3 regions of the Metabacillus hrfriensis genome follow, and region 2 is predicted to be linked to each of the others. Evidence: riboswitches for the same ligand, from Rfam matches in the RefSeq annotation. Region 2 holds a riboswitch; each other region holds the start of a gene.

Region 1 (10,540 bases), 1.1 Mb from region 2:
AAAGAAAACATCATGATCCCTCATGTACTCTGGATTAGAATTTAAAGTCCGTTCGGATCATACGGGCTTTACGAAGTGTGTCAAAGACAATGACAAGCGCCGGTCCTGCGAATAAACCGATAAATCCAAGAAGTTTAAACCCTATGAACAAGCTGATCAGCGCCGCTAAAGGTGTAATGCCCATACTGCTTGAAAAGATTTTAGGTTCAATGACCCTTCTGACCACAGTGATGACCAAAAAGAGAATCACCAGCCCAATTGATAAAGCTTGGTCATTTTGAAAAAATGCGTAGATCGCCCATGGAACGAGAAAAGATCCTGTTCCAAGTATCGGCAGAATATCCACAATGACTATCAAAAGAGACAAGACCACTGTGTAGGGAACTCCCAGGATGGAAAGACCTGCAAACGCCATCACAAAAGTCAGAGCACTTAAAAAAATCTGCGCTTTTACAAAACCAATACCCGCTTTATTTAATTCTTCCAGGACAAGGGTGAGTTTCTCTTTCGTTTTCTCAGTTAAACTGTCTGCAATCATTCTTTTTAATCGCGGAAGCTCAAGGCTGAATAAATATAAGGCGATTAGATAGATCAGGATTTCAAACATAAAACCAGGAAGAAAGGCGATAAAATCAAGCAAGCTGTTTAAAAAACCATTCACGCCTTCTTCAAACGATTTAAGTCCGGCTGTAAACGATTCCTCAAGTGATTGAACAACTCCTCGCGGAATGGTTTCCTGCACTTGTTCCCATTTCGTTAATGTGGGCTGAATGATGCTTGCATAAACCTCTTTAATGATTTCAGGGAGACTCGATGCAAATGACACAAATTGATCAAAGACAACCTTAACTGTAAAGTAGCCAATCATCCCCAGCAGTGCAACATAAGCTGTAAATGCGGCAAAAACGGCAAGACCGCGTCCGAATTTCAAGTGTTTTTGCAGCCTTTGCACAGCCCCATCCAGTAAGAGCGCAGTAATTAATGCGAATAGAAGAGATAGGCTTAGCGGCAAAAGGATCATGACTACAACGATCAAAATACAGAGCAAAATCCATTTTTTCTTGTTCACCTTTTCGTTTCCCCTTTTAATATATATGCGTGTTCCTTTTATTATAATCTATTAAAAGGAAATCAAGTTATATACTAAAAAAAAAAGCAAGCCACGGCAGCCTGCTTTTAAAGTTAATTATCGCGAAAAAGCTGTTTTTGCGGCGGCTTTTATCAATACAAACCAGCCTATTACCAGGAAGACCCCGCCGGCTCCAAATAAATAAGCAAAATACTGAAGGGCCTGATTGCCTGCAAACTCAAAAACAAGTTTGATAAACTCGTCGCGGACAACTGGAATGAACAGAAGGACAGCAGCCAATCCAATCGCGGCATATCCTCCTATTAAACCAAAGCGGTAAAACAAACTGCCGATCAAAAAGAAGCCGGCCAATAAGAAAAAACAGATAGCGCCGTCAATAAAGAAATTGACTAGATACAGATTTTCATATCCAAGAAACTTTGAAAAGTAATAAATCTTCAGATCTGCTCGAACCATACTTGATTCCATTCCTTCAAGCACCATGATCAAAAGAGTATGCGCAGCCGCCATAAATATAGCAAGCAAAAGGAGAAAGAGACTCGTGGCTGCATAATAATTTTTTCTGGTTGACCCCATTTTGATGCTGAACGGATACGTCTCTTTTACAGTCAGAAACCCGGCAATGGCACTGAAAATATAAACCGCTATTCCGCTTGAGACCGTCAGATTCCCACCAGTTGAAAGCTGAATGCCAAAGGAAAGAGCCATGCAGCTGATCAGGATCGTCCAGAAAATCGTGAGTGAATTTCGAATATCCAATACTTCAAACAGTAAGATTCCGCGACATTGTCTCATCATGCAGAAACCCCGCCTTTCGGTTTTGCTGTTAAATAAACCATTAAATCCTGAACCGGCACATGTTCAACCTGCAATCCAGCTTCATTAGCTTCCATGCGGTTTTCTCCGTACAGGACGGCCTGTTCCATACTTCCAAATGATTTGCGGTAAACAACGTTTTTGTTTTTTACAAATTCTGAAACGGCGGCTGAAGATCCATTGACCACAAATGATTCCTCTCTCAGTTCATCTGTATTTTTCTGCATCAGCAGCCTGCCTTCAGATACAATCAGCACTTCTTCCAGCAGACGGGTGATTTCGTCTATTAAATGAGTGGATAAAATTAATGTCCTCGGATATTCTTCGTACTCTTCCAAAAGCAAATCATAAAACTTGCTTCTGGCTGCTGCATCAAGTCCGATATACGGCTCATCAAATATCGTAATCGGCGATCTGCTTGCAAGACCAACTGTTATGCCCAGCGCAGATTCCATTCCCTTTGATAAAGTTTTGATTTTCAAATTTTCATTCAGATAAAAATCCTCAAGCAGTTTTTCAGCCGTTTCCCGGTTCCAATTAGGATAAAAGTAATTTGCAATCTTAAGGATATCTTTTATCTTTAACCCTTTTTTAAAATTTTCGCTTTCATTGATCAAACAGATTGACTCCGTTATTTCTTGATTTTCAAATGGCTTTTGGCTGTTAATTAAGACTGATCCCCCGGTAGGCATAATCTGTCCGGCAAGAATTTGCATCAATGTAGTTTTACCGGCTCCATTCCTGCCCAGCAGTCCGTAAATCTTATTTTCTTCAAGCTGCAGGGTGATGCCGTCAAGCGCTCTTTTTTTGCCATAAACCTTCGTTAATCCGCTAATGTTAACGTTCATTAAGACCGCTCCCCTTTTCAAGCATTTCTTTTAGGTCGTTTACACTGATATTCAGTTTTGCCGCTTCAGATTTCAGCGGCAAAATAAATGCTTCATAAAATTGCTCTTTACGCTTTTGAACCAGCTTCCCCTTTGCCCCTTCAGCCACAAACATTCCAATCCCTCTCTTCTTAAAAAGAATGCCTTTCTCCACTAATTGATTGATTCCCTTTGCCGCTGTTGCCGGATTAATTTGATAATGTGCCGCAAACTCATTTGTTGATGGAATTCTTTCTCCTTCCTGAACCATTCCATTGATGATGTCATCTTCAATCTGTTCTGCTATTTGCTGAAATATTGGCCTGTCGGTATCTAAAAATGGATTCATATGACCCCTCTTTCGGTTCACTTGTTAGTTGGTTAGTTACTTATGTAATCAACTATACATCTAAATGTAAAACATTGTCAACAAGAACATCCTTTTTTTAGAAAAAATGGGTTCGGTCCTAAATAAAAAAGACGATCCCTTAATGGGATCGCCTGTTTTATGATATTTTCTCAAATGTAACCTTGACCACTTTTTTGGTTTTTTCATTATATTCAACGAAAACAAGCACTTGAAACGTTTTATTCTTTTCCTTCAGCGTAAGCTTGAACGTTTCGATTGAAGTTTCTTTTTTTCTCTTTTTTCCTACGTGCAGGTAGTCTGTGATTTGAGCACCAGGGTATTTTTCCATGGTCTTGCGCATAGCAATTCTTCCGTACTCTTCATAAGAAAGAACTTTAGTTTCTGCATGCGCATGAACAGAAAACGCGGTCGTACTTCCTGCCAAACAGAAAATCAGTAAGATGTTCAGCCAGCTCTTCATTTTTACAATCCCTTCTTTCTTTTTGGCTGTGTTCGCAAAAATTGTTGTTTTCAATTTCACGTTTATCAGGTCATATCGTGCTCTTTTCTTTATAATCTTTCGAAGTTTTTCTGTCAGGGTGCGATTTAATAAACAAAATACAAATGAAAAGCAACAATCTTTTAGAAAAGAGCCTTCTTTTTCATAGGGTTTGTAAATGAATGAATTCTATGCAGACATCTCTTTGATCATAAACACTTGCTCCGCTTTTTCAATGAAACCCTCTTTTTCTAAGATTTCATGGACCAGCTGATTGGATTTCGATAGATTGACAGCCGTCCTGTTAATCTCTTCTGTGTTTGAAAATGCGAATGCTTCATGAAGCAGCGTGCGCAGAACAGCTTCTTTCTCTTGATGTTCAGGATGTGCCTCACATTGAAATAAAAGGATTCCTGATAGCGCTCCATCATCATCATATTTCCGTTTTGACAGGGCAAAGCCAATGATTTCACCCTTTTCGTCTAATGCAAGAATGGATTCACCGTCCCTTATGTTCTGCCACTGCACCTGCCAAGGCGTAAGCTTGTTATAAAAAGAGACATCCTGTACGTCCCTCGGCTTTTTAACCTGGACACGGAATCTGCCTTTTGGTTCTTCGAACTTTAGAGGAGCTGAAAGACCAAGGTGTGCAATCCGGTCCACAACCTGATAGCCCATTTTTTCATAAAGCTTTATCGCACGATCATTATGAGAGACGGCTTCAAGAGTAGCAGTGTCTACATTTTCTTTTTCATAAATAGACAAAACCTCTTCCATCAGCTTTAACCCGACCCCTTTGCTTCGGTACTCAGGAGCAACACCTGTACCGCCATTCCATGCTATTTTTTTGCCGTCAATGGTTCTGATTCCATTCAGAACCAGTCCAACCGGCTTTGAATCGTGAAAAGCTACAACAGATAATGCCGGCGAAAGATTTTCAAGCACCATTCGGTTAAAAAAATTCTCAAGGGACAGCGTCATATCAAAGTAATATCCCTCAAAGCCTTTATTCCATGCGGTTAAAGCTTCTTCAAGCGTACATTGAGACAATCTCTTAATTGTGATCATACCGCGCCCCATTTCTCATTAGCTTCCCAAAATTCATCTGCTAATACACCCATTAGGATATTGTCGTGAAACTCCCCTTCATAAAAAAGCTCTCCCCGTATAACGCCTTCCTGCTTAAAGCCTAATTTCTCATAGGAGCGTTTTGCTCTTGCGTTGTAGTGATAAACATTTAGTCCTATCCGGTATAATCCCAAATGGTGAAAGCCATGCTCAAGGATTAATTTCATCGCTTCAGTGCCAAAACCATGTCCGCGATGCTTTTCATCGTTCAGGGCAATTCGTACACTTGCATTCCGGTTTAAGAGATCGATATCCATCAGGGCAAGATCTCCTATTGCTTCATCTGTTTCATTCCGTACAATCACAAGATCCATTCGTGTTTTATCCAGCGCAAAGCTTTCATAAGCCTGCTCTATTTTCTCCATTGTAAAAAACGTTTGTGTACCAGTAAGCCTTCTAATCTCTTTGTCCTGCACACTTTTAAAAATCATCTCGAAGTCGTCTTTTCTAAAAGGACGCAGGTATATATTTTCTCCTTGTAAAAACCTCATGCAGATCCCCCTTTTTCTAAGTACATGAAGATCATTTCTTCTAAGGCACGGATTTGTTCTTGATAAGGGTAATTCCTGCCTATTACTGAATAGTGAAGACAAATGCCGTCTATGGTTCCCCATACCATAGAAGATATGAGCGATGGATCCGTCTCTTTGTTGAATTCATTCTGCCTTATGCCTTCTTCGATGATTTCAACAAGCAGCACTTGATAAACGTCGTCATACCGGTCTGTCATGACTTTCTTAAGTTCTTCATCACGGCCAGAATGAATCCAGAATTCAAGGTGAACACCGATCATTTTCTGCCACTTTTGAGATAGCTCAATTTCCGCATAGTTTTTGAAAAACTGGTGAAGTTTTTCTTTTGCAGTTCCTCTCTCTAGAAAACTTCTTTTCAGTTTTGCGATATTCTGCTCTGTCCGCATCTGCATCAGCTGAAGGTAAATTTCTTCCTTGCTTTTAAAATAGTTGTAGATTGCGCCTTTACTTAACCCAGATTCAGCAACAATATCGTCTATTGTTGCAAGCTGAAATCCTTTTTCTCCAAAAGCCTTAAGGGCACTTTCCAGGATATGGCGTTTCTTTTTTTCCTTATATTCATCTGAAACAATTGGAGCCACCTTTACACCTCCTTAAAAACCGACTATATAGTTTATTTTATTCCACTGTTAACGGTAAATTCAAACAATTTTGAAAAAATGTTTGTTAAATCTACCATTTGACTTTTACACAATAACCCCTTAATGTAGGAAAGGTCATTTTTTAAAAACACACATATATCTTCTTATTAAGAGAGGCAGAGGGACTGGCCCTGTGATGCCTCGGCAGCGGACTCGGATTTCCGAGTGCTGTGCCAATTCCAGCAAGCCGCGTGCTTGAAAGATAAGAAGAGGTTTATTCCATTCCGGATTTAAGATCTCTTCTGCTTTAGAAGAGATCTTTTTTTATAATAAGAAAGGTGGTACACATGGAGACAAAAGGAAATGGACTGGCATTATTGCCGTTAATCATATTTCTTGCCCTATTTGTAGGGTCTGGTATTATAACAGGCGATTTTTATAAGATGCCGATTCTTGTTGCAATTATCATTGCATCAGGAGCAGCTCTTATGATGAATCGTAAAGAGACATTCACTGCGAAGGTTGAGAATTTTGCTAAAGGGGCAGGCCATCCTGATTTGATGATTATGGTCTTTATATTTATCCTGGCCGGAGCTTTCTCTGAAGTGGCAAAAGGGATGGGTGCAGTGGAATCTACAGTCAATCTTGCGCTTTCATTTTTGCCGCAAAGCTTTTTGATTGTTGGATTATTTATCATTGGAGCTTTTATATCACTTGCAATGGGAACTTCAATGGGAACAATTGCTGCACTTGCTCCAATTGGGGTTGGCATCAGTGCAGAGGCTGATATTTCAATAGCTCTTGCTATGGCTGCCGTTATTGGCGGTGCGATGTTTGGGGACAACCTGTCTTTCATATCGGATACAACAATAGCTGCAGTTCGGACACAGCAGACGGAAATGAGAGACAAGTTCAAGGTAAACTTCTTCATCGTTTTGCCGGCTGCCATCATTACTTGTGCTGTCTTAATTGTGATTACTCTCGGCAATCAATCTCCTGTTTCACCTGGAGAATTCAGTTTCATTAAAATGCTGCCTTATATAGCCGTACTTGTAACAGCTCTTCTTGGAATGAATGTCATTATTGTTTTAACTGGGGGTATCCTGCTTAGCGGAGTTATCGGGATGTCTGATGGCAGCTATACGTTAACTGATTTTCTTCAGAAAATAACAGAAGGTATTATGGGGATGGCCGAACTGGTCATTCTTTCACTCTTAATCGGCGGTATGGTTGAACTGATTAAACGAAATGGCGGCATTCACTTTATTTTAGAAGCGATGACAAAAAGAATTTCTTCTAAAAGAGGGGCAGAATATGCCATTGCCGGTCTTGTAAGCACGACAAACCTTGCGACTGCAAATAATACCATCTCTATTATTGCAGCGGGTCCGCTGGCAAAAGATATGGCAGATAAATATGAGATTGATAAACGTAAATCTGCCAGCCTTTTGGATATTTTTTCTTGCAGTATACAGGGTTTAATCCCTTATGGCGCTCAAATGCTTACTGCCGCTCAATTTGCAAAGATTTCACCAGCTGATATCCTGCCATTCTCTTATTACCCATTCTTAATAGCCGTTATGGGTATTGCGGCTATTATTATTGGCTATCCGAAATTTAAAAAAGCCAAGTAGTTCCTGCCCGGCAGAGTCCGAAATTGGACTCTGTTTTTTCATAGATCTAAAGCGCAGGCGGATTTGTTCTGACCAAAGCTCAATGGGCCGGAGCTTTACGGTTTATTTTCCACACCCCTTTGACTTTTATAGTTTTCCTAACAAGAAAAAGAGCCGCTCATCCTATGAGCGGCTTTACTTCTTCATCAGTCCATGCAGAAGAAACTGGATCGTATATTCTTTTTCTGCTTCATCGTCCCAATCCAAATCAGGCAGAATGATGAACCTTCCGATCAGGAACCCCATAATTGTCGTAATGATCATCCGCAACACTGTTTCAGGAGGCATGTCAATCATCTCTCCTTTTTCCTGGAAGTGAATGATCAGCTTCTTCAGCTTCTCAACTGCATGTTCCTCAACGACCTTTCGGAGCTCCCCTCTGAACTCTTCATGAAAGAAAACTTCCTGGAGCAAAATCTTGATGACAGGGTGATTTTTCTTTATAAACTCATAGCGGTTTTCAAGAATGTATCTCAGCATATGTTCAAGGTCCTGATGATTTTGCTTCGTCACGTCCTGAAGAAAATTTCTCACTAAAAATGGGGCAATGGATTTAGTTATAGTCGGCATGACGATTGCAAACAGCAGGTCTTTTTTCGTTTGATAATGACGGAAAATCGTCCCCTCTGCGACTCCAGCTTTTTTAGCTATTTCACTTGTTGAGGCTGCTGCAAAGCCTTTATCTGCAAATATTTCAATGGCAGCTTCTACTACCTTTTTTTGTTTTTCACTCATCTTTACATCTTCATCTGTCAGCTTCAATAGCTCTTCAATGGAAAATTGATTGCTCATCTTTTAAAACTCCTCATTCATCTATGTCCCTATTATAAATGAAAAAGAGAACACAAGCATTACAGCCTTCTTACCTTTTTCAAAGCGAAGATATTCAGAATCAGAAATGCCAGGGAAAAACCAAGCAGAATATAGACATCCTGTGCAATGTCCTCCCACCCGTAACCCTTAATCATGATCCCCTGCAGAGCCACTGCACCGTATTTAAGCGGCATGGCATAACTAATGGACTGCAGCCACTCCGCCATCGTTTCGAGTTTAAAAAGACCTGAAAAGAACACTTGCGGCACAATGACGAGCGGGATAAATTGAAACATCTGCAGCTCATTATTAGCAAACGTAGACAGCAAGGTTCCGAGAGTCAAAGAAGTCATCGCAAGCAGAAACGTAATGAGCAGTACATAGAAATAAGGGCCTTCCATCATCATGTCCAGCACACTTATGGAGAAGGCAGAAATCAAAACGGCCTGAAAGGTAGTAAAAATACCAAATCCGATCACATACCCAAGAACCAGTTCCCAGCGTTTAAGCGGAGTCGCCATGATCCGGTCCAATGTTCCGCTTGTTCTCTCCCGCAGAAATGAAACGCCTGCAATCAGAAAAACAAAGAAAAAGATAAATACACCAATAAGAACTGGACCGATGTAATCAAAGGAAGTCATATCGTCTGATCCGTGCAAGTAGTTCACAGATGGCTGTGCTTGTTGATCCGGCTGGCCGCTTTTTTGGAGCACCCCCAGCACTGCCCGGCTTACACTCGGATCTGAGCCTTCTAATGTAATCTCTTGATTTCCTTTATCGAAAGAGATAAAGGCATCCAGGCCGTCTGCTGTTATCCATTTTTCAGGTTCATTTTCCTCATATTCTATGACTTTACTATCGTTCTCCCCGAGAACTGTCACCAATTGCTCAGGTGCTCCGTGCACGCCAATTTTAGGTGAATAGGCTTCACTGTCAAAAATAAAGTTCATCAGAGTCAGAATAAATAACGGAGCAATCAGCATCAGCGCAAGCGTCCGCTTATCCCGGAAAAATTGCTGAATGATACGCGTCACAATCGCAAGTACCCTCATTGTTTAGCACCCCCATATGCTAAAAATGCTTCTTCAATGGAGTGTGACATTGTTTCTGATTTCAACTGTTCTGGAGTTCCCGAAGCGATCAGGACTCCTTCGCGAATGAAACCAATCCTGTCACATTTTTCAGCTTCATCCATCACATGCGTTGTGACAATAATCGTCGTTCCAGTACGCCTGATGTTCTCAAGCTCCTCCCAAATTGACTGGCGCAGGATTGGGTCGATTCCCACCGTCGGCTCATCAAGGACTAGGATTTGCGGCTCATGAAGCATGGCGATCGCTAGCGAAAGGCGTCGCTTCATTCCCCCTGAATAATCTCCTGTCCGTTTCGATGCGTGCTCAGAAAGGTTAACAAGATCCATCACATACTGAATTCTCTCTTTTTTCTTCTTTCCTTTTAAACCGCTGAGAGCTGCGAAAAAAGCTATATTTTCTTTTCCGGTAAGCTCTCCGTAAAGAGCGTCTGACTGCGCCATAAATCCGATTTTTTGCAGCGATTTTAAGTCCGGCATTTTTACACCTAAAACGTTCGCATCCCCGATGCTTGCTTCCTCAATTCCAACTATCATTTTAATTAAGGTTGTTTTTCCTGACCCTGAAGGTCCGAGCAGGCCAAAGATTTCCCCCTTGCCTACTGAAAATGAAACATCTTTTATTACTTCTTTTTTGCCAAATGATTTTGAAACAGATTGGAGTACGATGCTCATTTCATTCATTTAAACGCCTCCTAAATAAAAGTGAGTAATCACTCATTTATACTGTATTCGATAATAATTGTTTTGTAAAGTGAGTAATCACTTTTTTGTTAAAAAAAGCAGCGAACTTTTGTACAGTTCGCTGCTTTCCTTTATTTAAGCAATTTCCTTATTAATTTCAGCCCATTTTTTGCATGAGGATATCTGAAACTGAAATCAAATCTTGTTGTTTGGTGAAGAACACTTTTGTAATGTGTAAAGGCTTCAAAGCTGTACTTGCCGTGATAATTGCCCATTCCGCTTTCCCCCACTCCGCCAAACGGAAGATGCGGTGTGGCAATATGCATCAGTGTATCGTTTATGCACCCTCCGCCAAAGGAAACCTGTCCAATAATCTGCTGCTCAGTCTGTTTACTTGAAGTAAATAAGTAGAGCGCTA
Region 2 (10,540 bases):
TTGTAAAATGAATATCTGAATTTGTGCTGGTTTCTTTTCTTGTAAATACATAGCTGGTTTTTCCTTCATACGGATACTGATTATTGGTTAAAACAAGAACATGGTCATACGTTTTTTTCCCCATCACGACCGTATCAGCGGATCCGATAAACTCACTATAGCCATTGTCCCCTTCACCCTGAACCTCATCTAGCCAGCTGATATCCCCATCTCATATTAAGTGCAGCAAATTCGGCTATGAAACACTTATCTGGTGTGCAGCAAATTCAGTTTTGAAGCACTTATATCGTGTCGGAGCCCACATTAAGTGCAGCAAATTCAGTTTTGAAGCACTTATCTGGTGTAGAAGCCCGCAGTAAGTGCAGCAAATTCAGTTTTGAAGCACTTATCTGGTGCTGAAGTCCGCAGTAAGTGCTGCAAATTCGGTTATGAAGCACTTATATTGTGTCGGAGCCCATATTAAGTGCAGCAAATTCGGTTATGAAGCACTTATATCGTGTCGGAGCCCATATTAAGTGCTACAAATTCGGTTCTGAAGCACTTATCTAGTGTTGAAGCCCGCATTAAGTGCTGTCTTCGTGCAATGTATCCATCAAGACTAATTACAATGAATAAAACAATCTTCCGGCTCATATTTACATCTCCTTTAGTAATTAGGATTGACTTTCGCTTTCATAGTAACAGATAATGACGACAAAATTAGTCGTGATCAGAAAGGAAAAAAACATGTCAAAATTTCAGCGATTATTCAGTATCCTGTTCTACATAAACCGGAACAGAAAAGTAACGGCAGACGAATTATCTAATGAGTTTGGAGTATCTGTCCGCACTATCCAGCGTGATTTGGCCGAGCTTGAACAATGGGGCATGCCTCTATATAGTAAACAAGGACCTCACGGGGGGTACACTGTTTTGAAAAATAACATTCTTCCGCCGCTTTTCTTTACTGAAGACGAAGGACTGGCTTTATATTTTTCATATGAGCACCTGATGCACTACCAAACCCTGCCGTTTCAAACTGAAATTAAGGCCGCTTCCGATAAACTATATTTATCATTTAATGACGCAATCAAAAAGAAAATAAACGAAATAAAGAATCACATTTCCTTTTGGACTCCTCCTCAGAAAGTTTCCGCGCCTTTTTTAAATGATGTTCTCGTCAGCGCCGTCAGCCAAAAGCAGATCGAGATAGAATATGAGGGAAAAAAAGGAAAAGCCTTTCGCAAAATTCTTCCATATGGCATTTATGCATCTAAAGGGTTATGGTATTGTCCAGCCTATGACTACAGCCATCAGGAAGACCGATTATTCAGAGTGGACCGAATCTGCGGCATTAAGTTCATGGATGCAGAAGTATCTATAAGAACGAACCTGTCAGAATGGGTTTCTAAAATGGAAGAGCGGGAACAGATTCCTTTTAAGGTTCAATTGACCAAAAATGGAGTGAGGGAATGCAAGAGCATACCATCCCTTGCTGAACATATCACTCTGCATAATGATGGAACAGGCAGCATCTCTTCCAAAATCCCTATTGATGAAATCAACTATATGGCGAGATACTTTTATTTGCTTGGAGGGGACGCTTGCGTAGAAGAACCACAGGAACTGATAGAGGTGATATTATCACATGCGCGTGCCATGCTGGATCGGTATAACCATTAAAAAATTCCCCTTTCCGGGGAATTTTCATTTTAGCTTAATTTTCACTTCGCGGTTTGGCGCCTTATCGTTTTTCACCGGCGGAAGTCCATATCCATACCCAGTTGCCGCCTGTTTTACTGTATTCGTTACACTGTGGATGACCTCGCCCATATCCTGAGCAGATTCAAGCAAAGGTTCTACCGATTTCATCTTGCTTTTCACATCGACTGTAATTTGATTGGCAGAATGAATCAGATCCTCAGCCTCTCCAGTCAAATCATGAACAGCCTTTCTTACCTCAACTAGCGTCTCATTAGTCTCTTCAAGTGTAACCATTCCCCTTCTGAGCGTTTGAATCAAATACCCGACAAGACAAATAAACGCTAAAGCAGCTCCGACAGCACTTAGCTCAATTAACATATAGCACCCCCACGGCCGATTATGTACAAGACATGCTGTACATTGGTAAATTATATGTTTCGGCCATGGCCAGTAGAAGCTTATAGTTTCAGCATTTCACCTTTTCGAAGAAGCGGTGCTTCTGCATGAACAGTTTCCGGATATTTGATTCCCTGCCCTGTATTCAGGCAGACTACTGTCTCATCTTCTTTAATCCAGTTTCTTTCTCTTAAAATACGTGCCGCTGCAAAAGTCGCCGCCCCCTCGGGACAAATAAAACAGCCTTCTAATTCAGCAACATGTGACTGCTCCGCTTGAATCTCTTTTTCAGAAACAGCAATTGCACAGCCATTCGTATCATAAATTCCCTGAAGAACCAGAAAATCACCTATCGCTTTAGGAACATTAATGCCAAACGCATCCGTCTGCGAGTTTTCCCAGAACTCTGATTCCGTTTTGCCTTCATCAAAAGCTTTCACAATTGGCGCGCAGCCCTCAGCCTGAACAGCAACAAGACGGGGAAGCTTGTCCTTGCTGATCCAGCCAAGCTCCTGCAATTCAAGAAGTGCTTTGTAGATTCCGATTATGCCCACACCCCCGCCAGTCGGGTACAAAATAACATCAGGTACACTCCAATTCAGCTGTTCCGCAATTTCATACCCCATCGTCTTTTTCCCTTCAATGCGGTATGGCTCTTTTAGAGTAGAAGCATCGTAAAAACCCTCATCACTTACAACCTGCGCTACAACTTTGCCTGCATCACTTATTAATCCATCAATTAAATACAAGTTCGCACCGGATATTGCTGTTTCTTTTCTAGTAATAAGAGGCGCATCAAGAGGCATGATAATATACGGCTCAATTCCCGCTCTTGCTGCATAGAGTGACCACGCTGCACCCGCATTCCCGTTTGTCGGCATTGCAAATGTTTTCACACCCAGTTCCTTCGCTTTGGAAATACCGACAGCAGCTCCTCTCGCTTTAAAAGAACCGGTTGGAATGAGACCTTCATCTTTCATAAGAAGATGTTGAATCCCGAGTTCGCCTCCGATTCTGGCCATCTTAAGCAGCGGTGTCATGCCCTCTCCCATCGAAACAATATTGTCCGGATTTTCTACCGGCAGCAGCTCATGATATTTCCATAGACTGTTCTCCCGCTGACTTACCTCTTCTTTCGTCAAAACAGATTTAATTTGATCCAAATGATAGTTTACCAGTAACGGCGATCCGCACGCGCAAAGCTGCTGAATCGTTTCTGCTGAATACTCCGCCCCGCATTTCGGACAGCTTAAATGTGATAGATAACTATAGTTCATGAACAAATCCCTCCTAATAGAAAAAACCCCTAACAAGTGGATGTTAAGGGCCTTCGGTTTTCCGATCAGCATATGTATAGAAAGATAGCTTATCTTTTTTTTATAGTCAAACTTAACGGCTGCTTTCCCGATTATGTCTCCGTCTGAAAATCTGATTGATCATTTTATAATTTAAAACATTAAACCACAACAATGCATCCATAAAAAAACTGCCGGTCTCAACATCATCATTTCTCATTTTTTCCTCAATGAACCATCCAACAAAGTAGCTCCCCACAAGCCAGATCAAGTATATCTGCAGGAATTCACCGAAGGTCCCCTCAAAAGGAATCGCAATAAACTTAAAAATGGCAAGCACTCCTGTAATCAAAACAAAAAATGACGCACCTAAAAGAAAAAAGAGTCTAAACAAAAAACCTAAACACCCCACTGCATCTCACACCTCTCTCTAAAATAATATCATTCATCTGGAAGTTCGAGAATGTATTTTCTGTTTTTTCAGCTGCCGGTTAAGATGCAGTAATGAGAGGCAGGCGGATACCTGTATTTTAGTCACGAATGCTTGAGGTGAGTTATTTGCACTCTTTTTGGCAGAAGGATTATGCCAAGTTTTTAAACGATTTCCTCTGTTAATGAATTCGAACGTTTTTGGAGGCTATCAGAAAGCAGACTGTAGGCGGCTATTTTCTTTTTGTACTGTTTTACTACATAAACGTGATCTTTGTAACTGTATACAAATAACCTAACATCCTTTTTTCCTCTTTTAGTATCAATAACTATTGGAGTCCCGCTGTTATCTGGATGTAAAAATAATTTCTCGCTCCCTGGATAGATATAATATTTTTTAAAAAATGTAGCTTCGTTAAAATAATTAATAACTTGAATTTTTTCTTCACCTTCCAATAAATTCCCATTAATAGTTAGTGTGGAATTTGAGTCACTAAGTTTTGAATGAATCTCAAATTTGCTGAGAAGCCATTCAACACCAAACGTTGGAATACAGGTTATTACTATTTTAAGAGCACTCATTAGAATTAATGAAATCAAAACTGCCCAAGTCATATTTATCATTCTCCTTCCTTTAATAGTTGAACTTTTATAACACTATAAACCTAATGATGTGTCCTAAATTCTTTAAATACCTAAATCAATATTTTCTTCTTTTTCCACAGGAAATGTACACCTGACAAAATTATTATCACGTTCTTCTGATTTATAGATCCATTAGGTTATTGACATGATCTAAATTAGGCAAACCATGATACATATACGCCTACTGCAATAAGAGAAATAAAAATAACAATAACGTAAATCCAAGTTAAATTGGAAGTGTTTCGTTTTACTGCGTTCCTATAATCTTTATCGCCTTTTCCAGCTATTAATAAAGTGGAAATAAGTGAAACGATTCCAATAATTATCACTAAACCTATTGCAAGTTCCATGGTATACACCTCATTATCTGCACAGGCAGCTTCTCAGCTTATCTGCGTTACTTATAAACTCTACCGTATTATACAATTAAGAACAAATGTAATAACCGTCCAATTTGGAATAATTTTGACCATCCATTTCATAGTTGTCTTGCGAAAGTTTCTATACAACACGAAAAAAAAAACGATTCCCCACAAAGGAATCGTCCTAAACTCTATCAAGCTCTCAATTTATTAATAGCATGTGCAGGCAGCTTCGCCAAGGCCTTCTCAAAATCTTTGATCAAGTCGTCTGCATCCTCAAGACCTACGCTGATGCGCAATAAACCATCCGAGATCCCGCGGCGCTCCCGCTCTTCTTTTGGCATGGCAGCGTGAGACATTCTGGCCGGATAGGAAAGAATAGATTCTACTGCGCCGAGGCTTACAGCAAATACAGGGAGCTCCACATTTTTAACAAGGGTGCGGACAGCGTCTTCATCGGCTAATGTGAATGATAGCACGGCACCTGGTCCATCCGCCTGGTAACGCTGAATCGAGTGGCCAGGATGGAACGTTAATCCTGGATAATAAACGTTTCGGACAGCTTTATGCTTAGACAAGTACTCTGCCAGCTTCCTCGCAGATGCTGATGATTGCTGTAGTCTGACGTTCAGTGTTTTCATTCCGCGGAGCACAAGCCAGCTGTCCTGCACGCCGAGTACCGCACCGAACGCATTTTGCAGTTTTCCTACCTGTGCAGCAAGCTCTTCGTCTTTTACAACCGCGAGTCCTGCAAGTACATCACTGTGTCCGGCCAAAAACTTGGTTGCGCTGTGAAGCACGATATCGACTCCTAGCTCGAGTGGACGCTGAAGGACTGGTGTTAAAAACGTATTGTCTAAAAATGTTAAACAGTTATTTGCTTTTGCAAGTTTCGTAATGCCCTGGATGTCGGTAATTTTCAAAAGCGGATTTGACGGTGTCTCAACATAGATAACTTTTGTATTCGGCTTGATGTGTGACGCCACTTCATGCAAATCGGTCATGTCGACAAAGCTGTATTCAATGCCGAATCTGCTCAATACATCTGTGATGATCCTGTATGTTCCGCCGTATACATCTTCAGTAATTAGAACGTGGTCTCCTTTAGAAAGGAGCAAGAAACAGGTTGAAATGGCCGCCATTCCAGAAGCAAAGGCAAATCCTTTGGTACCGCCTTCTAGTTCGGCAATTGTTTCTTCTAATGCCTCGCGTGTCGGGTTCCCCGATCTGCTGTAATCAAATTTTCCATAGTCATCAAAGTCAAATTGGTGAAAAGTAGAGGAATGATTGATCGGCACGCTTACCGCTCCTGTTTCCTTTTGCACCTTTTGACGATTGTGGAGCAGCTTCGTCTCGAATTTCCAATCATCGTTGCTCAACTTTCTCCGCCTCCTTCATCAGTTCAAATGCTTCTGTTAAATCCTTTTCCAAATCTCCTGCGTATTCAATTCCGACAGAAAAGCGCAATAGCCTGTTGCACACGCCATTTGCAACGCGAATCTCTTCAGGAATATCCATATGAGTCTGAGTCGCTGGATATGTGATAAAGCTTTCCACTCCGCCCAGGCTTTCTGCAAATGTGATCGTCTTTAAGGCTTTCAAAAATGGATTCACCCATTCTTCCTTCTGCAGCCTGAATGAAAGCATTCCGCCTTTGCCAGGATAAAGCACCTCTGTCACTTCTGTTTGATTTTCAAGAAATACTGCAAGCTTTCCGGCATTTTTTTCATGCTGGTTCATCCGCAGGGCCAGGGTTTTCATGCCGCGGATCAAGAGCCATGAATCAAAAGGAGAAAGCACCCCCCCGATCGCGTTGTGATGCTGTGCAAGCTCTTCACAAAGCTCTGTTCCCTTAGCAACAACCAAACCGGCAAGCACATCATTGTGTCCGCCCAAATATTTGGTGGCACTATGTATGACAATGTCCGCTCCATCTAAAATCGGCGTTTGCAGGATCGGCGTGTAGAAGGTGTTGTCGACAATCAGCAGCAGATGGTTTTCACGGGCTATTTTAGCAATCTTGCTGACCTCTGTTTCCTGCATCAAAGGATTAGTCGGAGTTTCCAGAAAAATGGCCTTTGTGCGTTCATTGATCAGCTGCTGCGTACAGTTTTCGTCGTTAAAATCAGCGTAATGAAAAACAAGTCCGTATTTTCTCCATTCCCGTTCGAATAAACGGTAGGTTCCTCCGTACAAATCTGAGGATACAATGAGCTCGTCTCCGCTTTTAAACAATGCCATCAATGTCTGAATCGCTGCCATTCCTGAACTGAAGGCATATCCCTGATCTCCATGCTCAAGCTCTGCAATGGCTTTTTCAAGTATCGCCCGAGTAGGATTTCCAGTGCGGATGTAATCAAATCCAGTTGATTCCCCAATTCCATTGTGCCTGTATGCTGTAGAAAAATAGACGGGCGGATTCACTGTTCCCGTTACGTTTTCACTTCGATTTCCAATTTGCGCCAAGATTGTTTCAATGCGTTCTGACATTTCCAACACCGTCCCATTGTTTTTTCTAAAATAAAAAACGTCTTCCTCATTTAAGAAGAAGACGTTGATATCGAATGATTGCTTCTCCTTATCTCCCAAGCTTATTACCTGCGCTTGCTGGATTTAGCACCTTGGTTCGAACAGGAACATTCTCTGTTCTTTTCCGGTTGCTGAGATTTCACAGGGCCAGAACCCTCCATCTCTCTGGATAAGAATAAATAGTATGAACTTTTTGAATTGTTTTTATAACCTTATCTCATTATCAAATATTTTGCAAGGGGTTTTTTATGAATATTTACGATTCACAATCATCACACCTGCAATAATCAACAAACCGCCTGCCCCGCTCATTAATAAAAAAGGTTCATTCAGCAAGATGACTGCCGCAATAACAGTTGCAAGCGGTTCAAAGTAAAGAAAGGATGACACTTTAGCCGCCTCCATGACCTCCAGGGCTTTTCCCCAAAACCAGTAAGCGACTGCCGAGACAAAGATTCCGAGAAACAGCAAATGAGTCCAGTTTTCCTGTGTCAGCACAGTCAGCTGAACCCAGCCGTTATTTCTCATAAAGAATGGAATTGTCATCAAAAAACCAATAAGGCTTGTATAAAAAGTAATGGTTAATGCAGGATAAGGGATTTTTAATTTTTTTATAAGAATGGAATAAACCGCCCAATTTAATGTACTTAAGATCATCAGTGCATATCCCATATTAGCATGAAAGGTTAATGACCCGCCTTGTCCATAAGATGTAATCAAGAGAACGCCAAGTACAGCAATTGACATGCCTGCAGCTTTAAAAAGCGTAAACGTTTCTTTTAAAAATAGAGATGCCAGAACTGCTGTGAATATCGGGGAAAAAGAGATGATCCATCCTGCTTCTGATGCCTGAATAGACTTCAATGCCGCAGCCTGTATGATTTGATGGACAAAGATTCCGAGTACGGCAAGTATAAAAACCTCAGGGAGATAATCCATTTTTATTTTTAAAGGCTGACGAAAAAGGAAAAGAAGGAGGAATAAAAAGAGAGATGCAATACCAAAACGCAAAACAAGCAATGTAAAAGGTTCCAGCTGAACTAAAACAGCTTTTGTTGATACAAAGGAAATTCCCCAGAACGAAATTGAGACAGCTGCATAGATACCTGCTGTAACATGAATTGATTTCCTCATTTTCAGGCATCCTTCCCTTTATCAGGCTTGTCTTCTTATAAGGAATATGTACGGAATAAAGGAATTATGACGGGTTTAAATCTGTCAAAAAGTGTTCAAATGAACTGTCTTTTTTTTACAGATTACCTTGGTATATTTATCCTATAAGTGAAAGGCGGCAATACGGATGACATATTCATTAACAAAGCCAAAATGGGGTCTTTTTACAATCCTTGTTCTTCTCATAGCGGGATCAAATGCGGCGATTTACCGATTTCCATTTATGCAGCCTGTTCCAGCAGGAGCAAAGAACGCAAATGTTATTCTTCTGAATGCGGATGAGGCCCGTCAATTCATTTCAGACGTATCAGCAAAAATCAATCGTGCATGAAGCAAGAATTTTGTCACAATTCATGCTAAAATAAATGGAAGCGTTTTTAATAATGGATGTGACAGCGTCCAACATCTTTGGAGGTATTTGTGATGACAGCAAAAGCAGGAATTGTAAAAGAGACGCTGCTTTATTCAAAAGAATTAGAAGAAGAAGTAACGCTCCTGATTTATCTGCCGAAGAATTATTCGCCGCTTTATAAGTATAGCCTGATCATTGCACAGGACGGTCAGGATTACTTCAGACTCGGGCGCATCTCAAGGCAGACAGAAGAGCTGTTAAGTGAGAAAGAAATTGAAAATGTGATCATTGTCGGCATACCGTATCGTGACGTGCATGACCGCCGTGATAAATATCATCCTGAAGGGCCGAAGCAAAAAGCTTATATTCGCTTTTTGGCTCATGAAGTTGTTCCTTTTCTGGACAAGGAGTTTCCAACCTATCAAATGGGTGCCGGGCGGGCTCTAATTGGAGATTCTCTGGCTGGAACGGTATCCTTTATGACTGCTCTTACTTATCCGAATACGTTTGGTAAAGTAATTATGCAATCACCTTATTCAGATGAAACGGTTCTGCAAATGGTAGAGGACTTTTCTTCTCCTGCCTTATTATCGGTCTATCATCAAATTGGCACGAAAGAAACAGAAGTCAAAACGACTGACGGCGCAGTTCAGGACTTCCTTGCCCCAAACAGGAAACTGCACGCGGCCATTGACGCTAAAGGAATTCCATCCGTCTATGAAGAATTTGAAGGCGACCACAAATGGACTTTCTGGCAGCCGTCTTTGAAAAAGATTTTAAAAACAATGTTCTAATTGGCTCATATGCTTTAAACCGTAATTTTTGATATACTATGAATACATATTTATACATGGGAGGGAACACTTATGAAGTACGGTATTGCCATTTTTCCATCAAAAAAACTGCAGGATTCAGTCAACTCTTACCGAAAGCGCTATGATCCCAATTACGCTTTGATTCCGCCTCACTTGACGCTTAAACAGCCATTTGAAGCGACAGAAGAGCAGCTAAGGGACATTTCAAGAGAACTGCGTCAGATTGCACAAAGAATGCAGCCGCTCTCACTTTCTATCAGAAAATTCAGTTCCTTTTCACCAGTAAACAACGTCATTTATCTTAAAGTTGAACCGACAGAAGAAATCCTGAATCTGTATGATGCTCTTCATGGAGAATATTTCTCACATATTGAGCCTGAATATGCCTTTGTTCCTCATATTACGATTGGTCAAAATCTGTCTGATGATGAGCATTCAGATGTGCTTGGCCGCCTGAAAATGACAGATTTTCAGCATGAAGAAACTGTTGACCGCTTCCATCTCCTCTATCAGCTGGAAAATGGATCATGGACGGTTTATGAGACATTTCTTCTTGGAAAGGAAGGTCTGTAAGTGATCGCAAGAATTGTGAAGTCAGATGAAGAATTGCAGGACGCCTATGATGTCCGAACAAAAGTATTTGTAGAAGAACAGCATGTGCCTGAGGAAGAAGAAATCGATCAGTTTGAAAGAGAAGCTTCTCACGTTGTTTTATATGACGGAGACAAACCGGTTGGTGCAGGACGTTTTCGCATCCTGAACGGCATCGGCAAAATTGAACGAATTTGCGTGCTTCCTGATTACCGTTCTAAAGGCGCAGGCAAAATCATCATGGAAAAACTTGAAGAGATCGCTGCTTCA
Region 3 (10,540 bases), 1.9 Mb from region 2:
CGCAATGATAAAACCTATAACGATCCCAAAAAGGATGGAGAACACTAATATAAACAATGTAATGTGCAAATATGAAAGCAATTTTGGAATAAAATCCAGGATAAGGGTTAAATCAAATGCTTTACCCATTATTCAATCCCCCCTTTAATTTGATTCAACTGAATAATCATCTCCAAGCCACTTTTTGCTCAGATTAGCCAGCGTTCCATTTTCTTTAAGCTGCTTAAGCGCTTCATCAACTTGTTCCTTCAACTCCGATTCAGCCTTATTAAACAAGAAATACACCTTAGAATTAATAATGATATCACCAACAACCTTTTGTTCTGCATCAACAGCTTTATTGCTGAAATCTACCGCAAATGGCGTGGCAAGTGTTGCATCCACACGGCCATTTTTCAACTGAGTTGTTGCATCGTCTGATCCCTGCCCGGCATAAACAATGTTGATCTTATTGCTGTGTTCATTATTGTATTTCTCCAAAAAGACAGCCGCGTTGCTTGTTGCGCCGACAATGATTTTTCTGCCATGTAAGTCGTCAAGTGATTCAACATCATCAGTATCCACATTGACAGTGATATAAAGCGGCGAATAATTGTATGTTTCATCATTAAATAAGAATTTCTTTTTTCTTTCTTCATTCTGAGCCATATTATGGGCAATCATATCAATCTTCTTCGTTTCGAGACTTAAGAGAAGATTAGAGAATTCCATGGTTTTAAAATCAAATTCATATTCAGGTAAGAGCTTATCAATGGCACGGATAACTTCCACGTCATACCCTGTTAATTTCCCGTTTTCATCAATAAAACAAATGTTGGGAAACTGGGTCCCGGTTCCAACAATCACTTTTTTCACTTCACCGGTTTTATCTTCACCTTCAGCATTTGTCGTTGGTTTTTCACCGCATCCTGCTGTTATTGTAAGTAAAAGGATAAGTAGAAAGATAGATCCTATTTTTCTCATTCCAGCCTCCTGATTAACCGTTTTTAGTTGGCTACTGTATAATCTGCTCCAAGCCATTTGGTGCTCAGTTCAGTCAACGTTCCATCTTTTTTGATTTCCTTTAATGCTCCATCTACTTTATCCCTAAGTTCCGTGTCGCCTTTTTGAAGTAAAAAGAACACTTTTGAATTAGATAATGCTGGACCGACGACTTTTTGCTGTGCATCTGCAGCATCATTTAGAAAATCAACTGCAAATGGAGTGCTGATGGTTGCATCTGCTCTTCCCGTTTTAAGCTGCGTTTTTGTATCATCTGATCCTTGCCCAGAATAAACAATATTGATTTTTCCGCCATTCTCTTTATTGTACTTTTCAATCAGTACGGCAGAATTGCTTGTCGCACCAACAATCACTTTCTTTCCTGCTAGATCCTTAACGGACTTAATGTCCTGATTATCTTGATGAACGACAACATTGAGAGGAAACACATTATAAGGTTCATTGTTGAATAGAAATTTTTCCTTCCTTTCTTCATTGACTTCCATTTGGTGGGCAATAAGATCAATTTTTTTAGTCTCAAGGCTTAACAGCAGATTTGAAAACTCCATCGTTTTGAACTCAAATTCATAATCTGGGAGACGTTTATCAATTTCACGGACTAGCTCTACGTCATATCCTGTTAGTCTTCCTTTGTCATCCAAGAAGCAAATGTTAGGAAACTGTGTACCTGTCCCCACTATAATTTTCTTCACTTCATTCTCAGCCTCTACTTTGCCGCCAGATGCCTTGTCAGAGGTAGAACCGCATCCTGTAAGGAAAATTCCTAACGCAATTATGGCTGCACTTATATTAAGTTTTTTCATATTTTTCTCCTGTTTGATTTAGTAGAAGTAATCAGTTACCCAGTCCTTTTAATCTAAAATTAATAAATTTATATATTTCTTCAGCCTTATCTAACCGTAATATCTCTTCCGGCAATCAGACTTTCTATTAGAGTGAAATCTTTTTCGATTACGCCCCGGAAAGTATAATTAAAACCAATTTCAACTACAGGTACGTGGCGAATGCCATACTTAAGTTCAAGAATATCTCTCAGATGGTCTTTTCCTTCTACATCAACCACTGTGTACTCATACTCATTTTTTCCGAAAAATTCTTTTATCTCATCGCAATAGTGACATCCTTTTCTGCTCCATAAAATAATCTTGCTTTGCTGTGTCATGGTAATCCTCCCTACGAATTTAAAGATTTTGTGATAATTCATGAACAAGTTCCTTTTTCAAAAACACGCCTTTTCCTTCTTCTCCGTAGTCCCTTTCGTAAAATCGGACGTAACCATTTCTCTCATACATTTCAATTAACCAAGGATGACGATCTGAAGTTCCAAGTGCAACTGCCTTTGCATTTAAACGGTCTCTTAATATGTCCTCTTCAACATACTGCAATATCCTTTTTCCATATCCCTTTCCTTTAAATTCTGTATCCACTGCAAACCACCAAACACATGGAAGATCCGTAATTTCTTCAAATCGTCTGATTGTAATCGTTGATACAATCGATTGGTCTACTTCTAAAACATAACAAGTGTGCTGTATGATGTTTTGTTTTACGAGCTCTAAATCTGCTGTAGCTGCAGGAAATTTAATGTTCAGCTTTCTAATAGGTTCATAGGCTCTCAGTGTCAATCCCAAGAGCTCTTCTGCATCTTCGAGTCTCGCTAATCTATATATATGACTCATCATTTCACCCCTGTATTCAATTGCTCTGCTTGATTTATGGATGCCGTATATCTGTTTTCAGGTTTTTTAAGGCCCAAATTTCCCCGGAGGGTGTCTTTCTCATATTCATTTCGGAAGAGGCCTCTATTCTGCAAAATAGGGACAACTTCGTTTGCAAAATCATCTAAACCGTCAGGCATGACAGCACTTCCAATCATAAAACCATCTGCAGCTCCTTCTTCAAACCACCTTTGAATCAGGTTTGCAATTTTTATAGGTGTACCCGTAAACTGACTCTTGGGTGTTGTCACTCTCAATGCAACCTCACGGAGTGTCAGATTTTCTTCTTTACCCATTTTTTTAATCCGGTCTGTCGTACTCTGAAAGCTGTTTTTACCGATATCGCCTAACTCCGGAAACGGATCATCCAAAGGAAACTTTGAAAAATCGTAATGATCAAAAAATCTTCCTAAATAATCAATCGCATTTTCAATGGTTACTAAACTTGCAATCTCCCGGTATTTCTTCTCCGCTTCCTCTTCCGTCCTTCCAATGATTGGACTAATTCCAGGGAAGATTAGTATGTCATCAGCAGCTCTCCCATGTTCCACTGCTTTTTGTTTTACTTTTTGATAGAATTCTTTTGCCTGTTCAATTGATTCATGTCCAGTAAACACAGCATCTGCCTCTTTAGCGGCTAAGTTAATGCCAGCTTCCGACGAGCCTGCTTGAAAAACGACTGGATGCCCTTGCTTGGACCGGTCTATATTCAGCGGTCCTGCAATAGAGAAATATTCACCCTCATAATTGATGCGGTGCAATTTATCAGGATTAAAAAATACACCGGATTCTTTATCTCTTATAAAAGCATCGTCTTCCCAGGAATCCCATAATCCTCTTATTACTTCCAGGTATTCTCCTGCAATTTTATAGCGATCAGCATGAGTTGGATGTACTTTTTTGCTGTAATTTAAGGCTGAGCCTTCAAGCGGTGATGTAACAGCATTCCATCCTGCACGGCCGTCGCTTATTTTATCCAGAGATGCGAATTGTCTGGCTACGGTATATGGTTCGCTGTATGAAGTGGAAAGTGTTCCTACTAAACCTATACGCGAAGTAACAGAAGCAAGACTTGAAAGAATGGTGATTGGTTCAAAACGATTCAAAAAGTGAGGCAGAGATTTTTCATTTATAAACAGTCCATCTGCAATAAATATTAGATCAAACTTTGCATCTTCTGCTTTTACCGCCATTTCTTTATAAAACTGGAAATTCACACTGGCATCTGCAGTTGCATTTGGGTGCCTCCAAGAAGACATGTTGCCTCCTGCACCGTGTAATAGGGCGCCTAGTTTTAATTGTTTTATCGTCATTCAGTTCCCACCTTTGTCAAAAATTTATCTGAATCCACATCTCCTTCTGTAAAAGCTTCACCTAAAAGTGAAAAACTTTTTTGTTTAGCCTCAACATCCACTAGAGGGGTTGAAACAATGATTTCATTTATCCCCAGACTGTTTTGCAATTCTAAAACCTGTCTTCTTACCGTTGCTTTTGAACCGTATATAATTGCGGCAACTTGTTCTTCTATGGAGTAAGATTCACCAGCCTGTTCTGCAAATTTTTCTGCTTGTTCAATGCTTTTAACCGTTACATGTCGTCCGCTTTCCAGATTTACTCTTATCAATTTACTCTCACCCCTGAGATTTTCTGCTTCACGATCCGTATCCGCAACTATGATAGATAACGCTAAATGAAAGTCTTGATTGTTACCTCCCCCATTAAGGTAGGCTTGCAGTGATTTTTTCAGTTCATTTGGATCACCGTTAATAAATTGTGCATAAACGAATGAAATGTTCAATACTGCTGCTAACTTCGCACTATTCTCACTGGCTCCCAGGAGAAAAAGATGCGCTGGTTCAGGAGGAATAGGATAAGCTTTCACACCGTATAGCTCGTGTTTCTCATGTAAGCTGTTATGCATGAGACTTTTTAAATCACTTAATTTCTCTTGAATGCTTTGACCACCTTTCAAAAGATTTTGCTGAAGCGCTCTTGTGGAAAGGGGCAGGCCGCCCGGAGCTTTTCCTATTCCCAAATCCACTCTTCCTGGAGCTAAAGATGACAAAACGTTGAAGATTTCAGCGACTTTATATGGACTGTAATGTTGAAGCATAACTCCGCCAGAACCTATTCGAATCTGTTTGGTTTTTGCCAGAAGGTAGGAAATGAGAGCTTCTGGCGCAGAGCCAGCTAATTCCTCTGAATTATGATGCTCAGATACCCAAAAACGGTGATAACCCCATTTCTCTGCAAGTATTGCCAGATCCACTGTTTGTTTTAACGCATCTGCTGCTGTATCATTTTCTCCAATCGGACTTTGATCAAGAATGCTCAATTTTATTGACACACTTTCTTCCCCCCTTGTTTATTTCTTTTCCTCACAGCCCTATTTAATGTGCCTCTAGAAGTCCAGTCAGCAAAAGAAGCTGCAAAAAAGGCCCCCCAGATAAGAATGCATATCTTATCTGGGGCGCCTCCGGTTGACCAGTGGGCAATTCTTTATTCTTTCAATTCTTTAAATTATGAAATTTTAGATCCATTGAAAGAATATTATTCTTATTTTTCCGATAAATCAAGTTGGTTTTATAAAAATATTTTCGGACTATACAAAGGTCTACTAATCAAGATAAAAAGTCAGCTGTTTCCTGTTCTTCCTTGTTCTGCGTTTTTTCACGCAAACTGATTTTCCGGAAATTCCAGACCTAAGCTCTCTCGAAGAGTGACACCTTCATACTCCGATCGAAATAAACCCCTTTCTTGAAGAATAGGAACAGCTAATTCTATAAAGTAATCAGTTGTCTATAGTCCATCGATAAAGAGTCTTTATTAATTATTAATTATTTATGATTTCTTCAACCGGTTTTTTTACTGGGATTTTGGTTCCGCCAAATTCCTTCTTTATGAATTCCTGAACTTCTTTCGAATGATATATACTGCTTAATTTTTTAAAATTTTCATTTTTTTCGTTTTCTTTTTGAGTAACAAGAATATTAATATTTGCCTGTGTATCTTGATTGACCTCTTCATGGTAAATAGAATCTTTAATAGAATTCAATCCAGCATCAAGAGCAATGCTGTTTCCAATTAAGGAGGCATCTACATCGGGAAGAGACCGCGCTGTAGATGATCCGTCTACTGGAACAAATTTAATATTTTTCGGGTTTTCTACAATATCTTGAATCGTTCCAAATGAATCAAAATCATCCTTTAACGTAATGACACCTGCATTTCGCAATACGCGTAGAGCTCGAGCTGTATTTGCCGGATCATTAGGAATGGCTATTCCAGCATTTTCCGGAATTTCTTCAAGTGACTTCAAGCGTTTAGAATAAATACCCATTGGTTCTAAATAAGTTGTTGCTATTGCGGCTAAATCTGCATTTTTACTTTTCACATAATCTTGAAAATATGATAGTGATTGAAAAGCATTTACATCAAGGATTCCGTCATTTGTAGCCTCATTAATTTGCAGGCCGTCATTAAATTCTTTTACTTCAATCTCAATTCCGGCTTCTTTGGCTGCTTTTGATTTTGAAATAAAGTTCCATACTTGAGCATCTGATCCAGATGAACCTACGACAATTTTGTTGTTTTCAGATGCATTTGAGTTTATGTTGCATCCTGATAAAATAATGAATATGATTCCGGCTAGAAGTGTAATCGATAATTTTTTCATTTTTGTTTTCTCCCTTTTTCATTTTTTTTAAATCCTTAATATTGCGAGTTCTCACCGCCCATCAAAAATTGCGTAAAATAAAAACCCTTTCTAAAATAAGAAAGAGTTTCGGATTAAACGAATATCTCATCTTATCTTTCAAGCACTTTCATGCTTGCTGGAATTAGCACAGTACTTTTATATAAGCCTGTTGCCGAGGTTTCATAGGGCCATTCCCTCCACCTCTCTAAATAAGAATATATGTTTTTTTCATCCATTAATGGATTCATCACTCCTTAATTAATCATGTTAAATGAACGAAAGGCTTCCATCTCAAGTTCTCAGGGTACTTGAGTGAAAGCCTCTGGTTATCCAGTGAGCGCTGTAATTGAAAAATTTGTTAATATTAAATTAATACAATAAATCATATGTGTCAAGTCGGAATTAAAAATAATAATTACTTTCTATACTGCATTGATTAAATCAATTATGCCTAATACACATTGTAATTACTGTTTATTTCTTGTATTAAGGGCATAAAAATTTATTCCTAATAACATTGCAATTCTTATCTCCTCCCAAAATTCTCTCTTTGAAAAATAGGAAAAAGAAAAATTGGTTTATTCATATTTACTCACATCAAGGTTGATTTAACTTTCTATTTGTTAATAAAAAAGACACCCCTATTTTTTGCTGCGTTGAAGGTAACTTCACGTGCAAATAGAAGAGTGTCTTTTTGAAAAACTATCAAACTGCTTTTAAAAAAGAATCGTTTTCACTTGATTTGTTTTAATTTTCGATTGTACTTTATTTTCTTCCACCTCTATAACTTCAGAACATTTTTCATTAAGATTTGCCGTATATGCTTGTTGAATAGAACGGTTTATTTTAAATGAAACGACCTTTTCTTCGTCGGTTGGATTATAGAAACGCAATACGAATTGATCATCCTTTTCGGCTTTCTTCAAAGTACTTAAAACAGAATCCTGATGTACTTCTTTTATAAAGCTGAAAGAGGCCGGCGTTTTAACATCCGCTGTATTAAGTTTCATTGCATTAAATGGAATTTTGTTATAGAGATCAATTGGTGTTAAGTACTCTTTAGCCATCCGTGCAGCATTAGCTTTTAATGCAGATTGCTGATGTGTAACAATCGCAAACTCTAACGTTAGTTTTCCAAGCATTTGTGAGTCTGGAGTAGGTAATTTAATTCCAGAAGGACGGCCCGGCCTTCTGAGCAGTTCTTCCTTACCCAGCACTCCTACACCTCTGAACAAGGTTATAGCAATTGTGTCGTATGCTTCACCGACAATCTCATACTCTCTTGTACTATTTGTTAGTACACTCACACCATATGCTTCATTGGATAGACTAACAAAACTTAACATTGGATAAATGGAATCTGGACGTTCATCCCATTCTTCCTGCTCCCAAATATCCATTGCACTATCGTAAACATCACGTTTCAAACAACCAAATTGGTTATCAGATACAGAAAATGCTGAAGCAATTCCCGTTGGAATTAACGCTCTTAAACGATGATCTTTAGCGTGATTATCTATCTCAAGCTTGATTTCAATAATTGGCTTGTGATTTGGAATGGTGAGTTTAATATGCACATCTGCAGAGCTATCTAAAATATGATCTTTTCTCTTATTTAGATCTTCTGGAATTGCAAGGGTATAACGAATATCTATAGTAGCCTCATACTGCCCCTGTTTAATTTCAACGTCCGCCTTTACGTTGTTACTATAGATTAGCGTTTCATCTCTTAATGGAGAAAAGTCATATTCATCTCCATCATCCCCTCCATCTTCAAGTAACAGAACATCGTTGAAGGTCTTGTTTAACTTCTTATCAAAAATATTCAACGAACCATTTGAATTTACGCTGATTTCGTAGAAATCTGTTGTAACTTCACTTTTTGGAGAAATTGAATTTTTCATTTCCCCATCATTTTCAACTATAAAATAGGTTTTATAGCCTAATGCAGGAAATTGGTCTTTTAATTGAACGGTATATTTAATAAAGGGATCATAGTTTCCGTAATGAACGATTTGACGGTCAATTAACCCAGGATCAATAACAACGCTGTCTATTACTTCAAACTCAATTTCCTTTGACATTTCATCAATTAACTTAAAGGACTTTAATTTTGTAGTAACTTCTGTTGTAATGACTTCCTCCCGATCATAGGGAAGTAAGTTAAAAGCAGAAAGACGATCATAATTCCATTCTGTATCTACTGAATCAACAATTTTTCTCTTATAGAAGCTGATAAGTTGATCGACTTTTTCTTCTGCAAGAAAAAATCGGTTAACAATTTCTTGATGGACTTTATCTGAGCAGCAGCATCCTATACTGTCATGCGCATGATTTTTCATAATTTCTTTCCAAATAAGTTCTATTAGACCGTGATGATATTCAAAACCTAGGCTGTACGCAAGAGTTGCAAGTGGTTCTAATATGTTTGTGAGCTTATTTTCAATTCTTGCATTGGCAGCTTTAATATCCATGCGTGTGGAATAAATACTTCGGTGAACGCGTGAATACTTTCCATCTATAAATTCACCCTGCAGTGTAGGAAGTTCCTCATTTTTTTCTAATTCACCAAAGATGTTTTCATATTTGCTCAAGAAAAACTCGCGGTCTGGGTACATTGCCTGCAGTTTATCCATAACAGTAAAGATATTTTTTTGAATAGGCATTTGATCATGACCATTTGGCAAAATGATATTCTCTGTCGTAGCACCGTGATCTAACACCTTAAAATACTTATCAATACGTTCTTGAAGCTTTTGTTCATCCTCCGGCAAATACTTTCCAATCGCGTATCCTAGAGGAAATAATTGTACCAGAACTTTAGAACCTTCATCTGTTTCCCAATAGAATTCCGTTTTGTCTGTGCCGTGACGTTCAGTAGCCCCTCGCCAAAAAATCGAATACTTAATATCAAAACCATTTAAAATTTGCGGCATTTGTGAAGATTGTCCAAAGGAATCTGGAAGGTATCCGATTTTCATGTGACTCCCGAACTCTTCACAATCTTTTATTCCATATAATAAATTTCGTACAATCGATTCTCCGCCAACCACCATCTCGTCTGTTTGTGTATACCATGGTCCAATGATCAGCTTTCCTTTTTGAACTAGACTTTTGACTCTTTCCTTACTTTCCGGCTTAACAGCAAAGTAATCCTCTAAAATTGACGTTTGACCATCTAGTACATAGTGTGGATAATCTGGATTATTTTCTAGCATCTCCATTATTTCTTCCATATTGTTAACCAAAAGAATTCTAGATTCTTCCGTTGAAAAATACCATTCTCTGTCCCAATGCATATGTGGAACGATATGAACTTTTGTCATGATGTCCTCCAATTACGATGTATTTGTATATCACTTAAGCAACTTAAGTGCGATAGATTATAACCGCCAAAAATCTAAGCAGCCATTCGGGAAGATTTTTTATTCTTTTCTCTTTTCAGCTTGCTTTTTCTTGTTGCAATCAACAAAATCGTTGAAACAACAGCACCAATTAATGCGGCGCCAAACCATATACTGGCTGCTAATAGCATCGGCTTTCCTTGTAATAGTGCAAGCGAGAAAATTCCGGCTCCAGGAACGTTTAAACCGATATTAAAATAAGATACAATAGCTCCTGTAATAGCAGACCCTGCAACTAAAGATGGAATTACTCGAAGTGGATCATTCATCATAAACGGAATAGCTCCTTCTGTAATACCAGCTAAACCCAATAACCATGTTTGTTTTCCTATTTCTTTTTCCTGTTTGGTGAAATTCTTCTTATCAATAAGTGTTGCTCCTGTTACGGAAAAGGCTGAAACCATTTTCACAGAGGCAAAGGCAGCATAAGGAATGAAATTTCCACTTGCCATTGCACCAATGCAAAACGTGTAAGCTGCTTTATTAATTGGGCCTCCCAGATCAAACGAAACCATGGCGCCTATTATAGCTCCTAAAATAAGCGCATTTGTTCCGGACATGCCTTGTAACCAATCAAGTAATCCTTGATTTAATAGGGCTAATGGTTTCCCTACCAAAAACAACATAACCGATCCAACAACAAGCGTACCAACAACCGGGTATACCCAAAAACTGATGAATCCGGCAAATGTTCCTTTTGGTTTTACATAATGCTTTAA

Evidence for each region. A riboswitch is a leader RNA that binds a small molecule or an ion and turns the genes downstream of it on or off. The one in region 2 is predicted to bind S-adenosylmethionine.
Region 1: another riboswitch for S-adenosylmethionine. It lies ahead of QLQ22_RS01225 (Na+/H+ antiporter NhaC family protein); the one in region 2 lies ahead of QLQ22_RS06320 (methionine biosynthesis PLP-dependent protein).
Region 3: another riboswitch for S-adenosylmethionine. It lies ahead of QLQ22_RS15505 (MetQ/NlpA family ABC transporter substrate-binding protein); the one in region 2 lies ahead of QLQ22_RS06320 (methionine biosynthesis PLP-dependent protein).

What each region holds. Positions count from the first base shown of each region.
Region 1 is NZ_CP126116.1:215,130-225,669, reverse strand. Features, by position in the region: gene ytvI (sporulation integral membrane protein YtvI) at 35-1,069, opposite strand; gene QLQ22_RS01260 (hypothetical protein) at 1,187-1,888, opposite strand; gene QLQ22_RS01255 (ABC transporter ATP-binding protein) at 1,885-2,754, opposite strand; gene QLQ22_RS01250 (GntR family transcriptional regulator) at 2,744-3,121, opposite strand; gene QLQ22_RS01245 (DUF3889 domain-containing protein) at 3,279-3,602, opposite strand; gene QLQ22_RS01240 (GNAT family N-acetyltransferase) at 3,810-4,688, opposite strand; gene QLQ22_RS01235 (GNAT family N-acetyltransferase) at 4,685-5,239, opposite strand; gene QLQ22_RS01230 (TetR/AcrR family transcriptional regulator) at 5,236-5,862, opposite strand; SAM riboswitch class I at 6,024-6,131, shown strand; gene QLQ22_RS01225 (Na+/H+ antiporter NhaC family protein) at 6,210-7,496, shown strand; gene QLQ22_RS01220 (TetR/AcrR family transcriptional regulator) at 7,671-8,327, opposite strand; gene QLQ22_RS01215 (ABC transporter permease) at 8,387-9,400, opposite strand; gene QLQ22_RS01210 (ABC transporter ATP-binding protein) at 9,397-10,113, opposite strand; gene QLQ22_RS01205 (aldehyde dehydrogenase) at 10,254-10,540, opposite strand, start outside.
Region 2 is NZ_CP126116.1:1,279,045-1,289,584, reverse strand. Features, by position in the region: gene QLQ22_RS06365 (dihydrofolate reductase family protein) at 1-124, opposite strand, end outside; gene QLQ22_RS06360 (dihydrofolate reductase family protein) at 490-633, opposite strand; gene QLQ22_RS06355 (helix-turn-helix transcriptional regulator) at 727-1,662, shown strand; gene QLQ22_RS06350 (DUF948 domain-containing protein) at 1,687-2,061, opposite strand; gene QLQ22_RS06345 (threonine synthase) at 2,142-3,356, opposite strand; gene QLQ22_RS06340 (hypothetical protein) at 3,469-3,768, opposite strand; gene QLQ22_RS06335 (YfmQ family protein) at 3,969-4,418, opposite strand; gene QLQ22_RS06330 (hypothetical protein) at 4,604-4,798, opposite strand; gene metC (cystathionine beta-lyase) at 5,005-6,189, opposite strand; gene QLQ22_RS06320 (methionine biosynthesis PLP-dependent protein) at 6,176-7,300, opposite strand; SAM riboswitch class I at 7,386-7,515, opposite strand; gene QLQ22_RS06315 (DMT family transporter) at 7,586-8,473, opposite strand; gene QLQ22_RS06310 (hypothetical protein) at 8,640-8,843, shown strand; gene QLQ22_RS06305 (alpha/beta hydrolase) at 8,936-9,658, shown strand; gene QLQ22_RS06300 (YjcG family protein) at 9,731-10,252, shown strand; gene QLQ22_RS06295 (GNAT family N-acetyltransferase) at 10,253-10,540, shown strand, end outside.
Region 3 is NZ_CP126116.1:3,148,683-3,159,222, forward strand. Features, by position in the region: gene QLQ22_RS15465 (amino acid ABC transporter permease) at 1-129, opposite strand, end outside; gene QLQ22_RS15470 (amino acid ABC transporter substrate-binding protein) at 145-963, opposite strand; gene QLQ22_RS15475 (amino acid ABC transporter substrate-binding protein) at 987-1,805, opposite strand; gene QLQ22_RS15480 (glutaredoxin family protein) at 1,892-2,164, opposite strand; gene QLQ22_RS15485 (GNAT family N-acetyltransferase) at 2,184-2,681, opposite strand; gene QLQ22_RS15490 (LLM class flavin-dependent oxidoreductase) at 2,681-4,033, opposite strand; gene QLQ22_RS15495 (LLM class flavin-dependent oxidoreductase) at 4,030-5,067, opposite strand; gene QLQ22_RS15505 (MetQ/NlpA family ABC transporter substrate-binding protein) at 5,554-6,396, opposite strand; SAM riboswitch class I at 6,525-6,633, opposite strand; gene mngB (mannosylglycerate hydrolase) at 7,134-9,743, opposite strand; gene mngA (PTS 2-O-a-mannosyl-D-glycerate transporter subunit IIABC) at 9,818-10,540, opposite strand, start outside.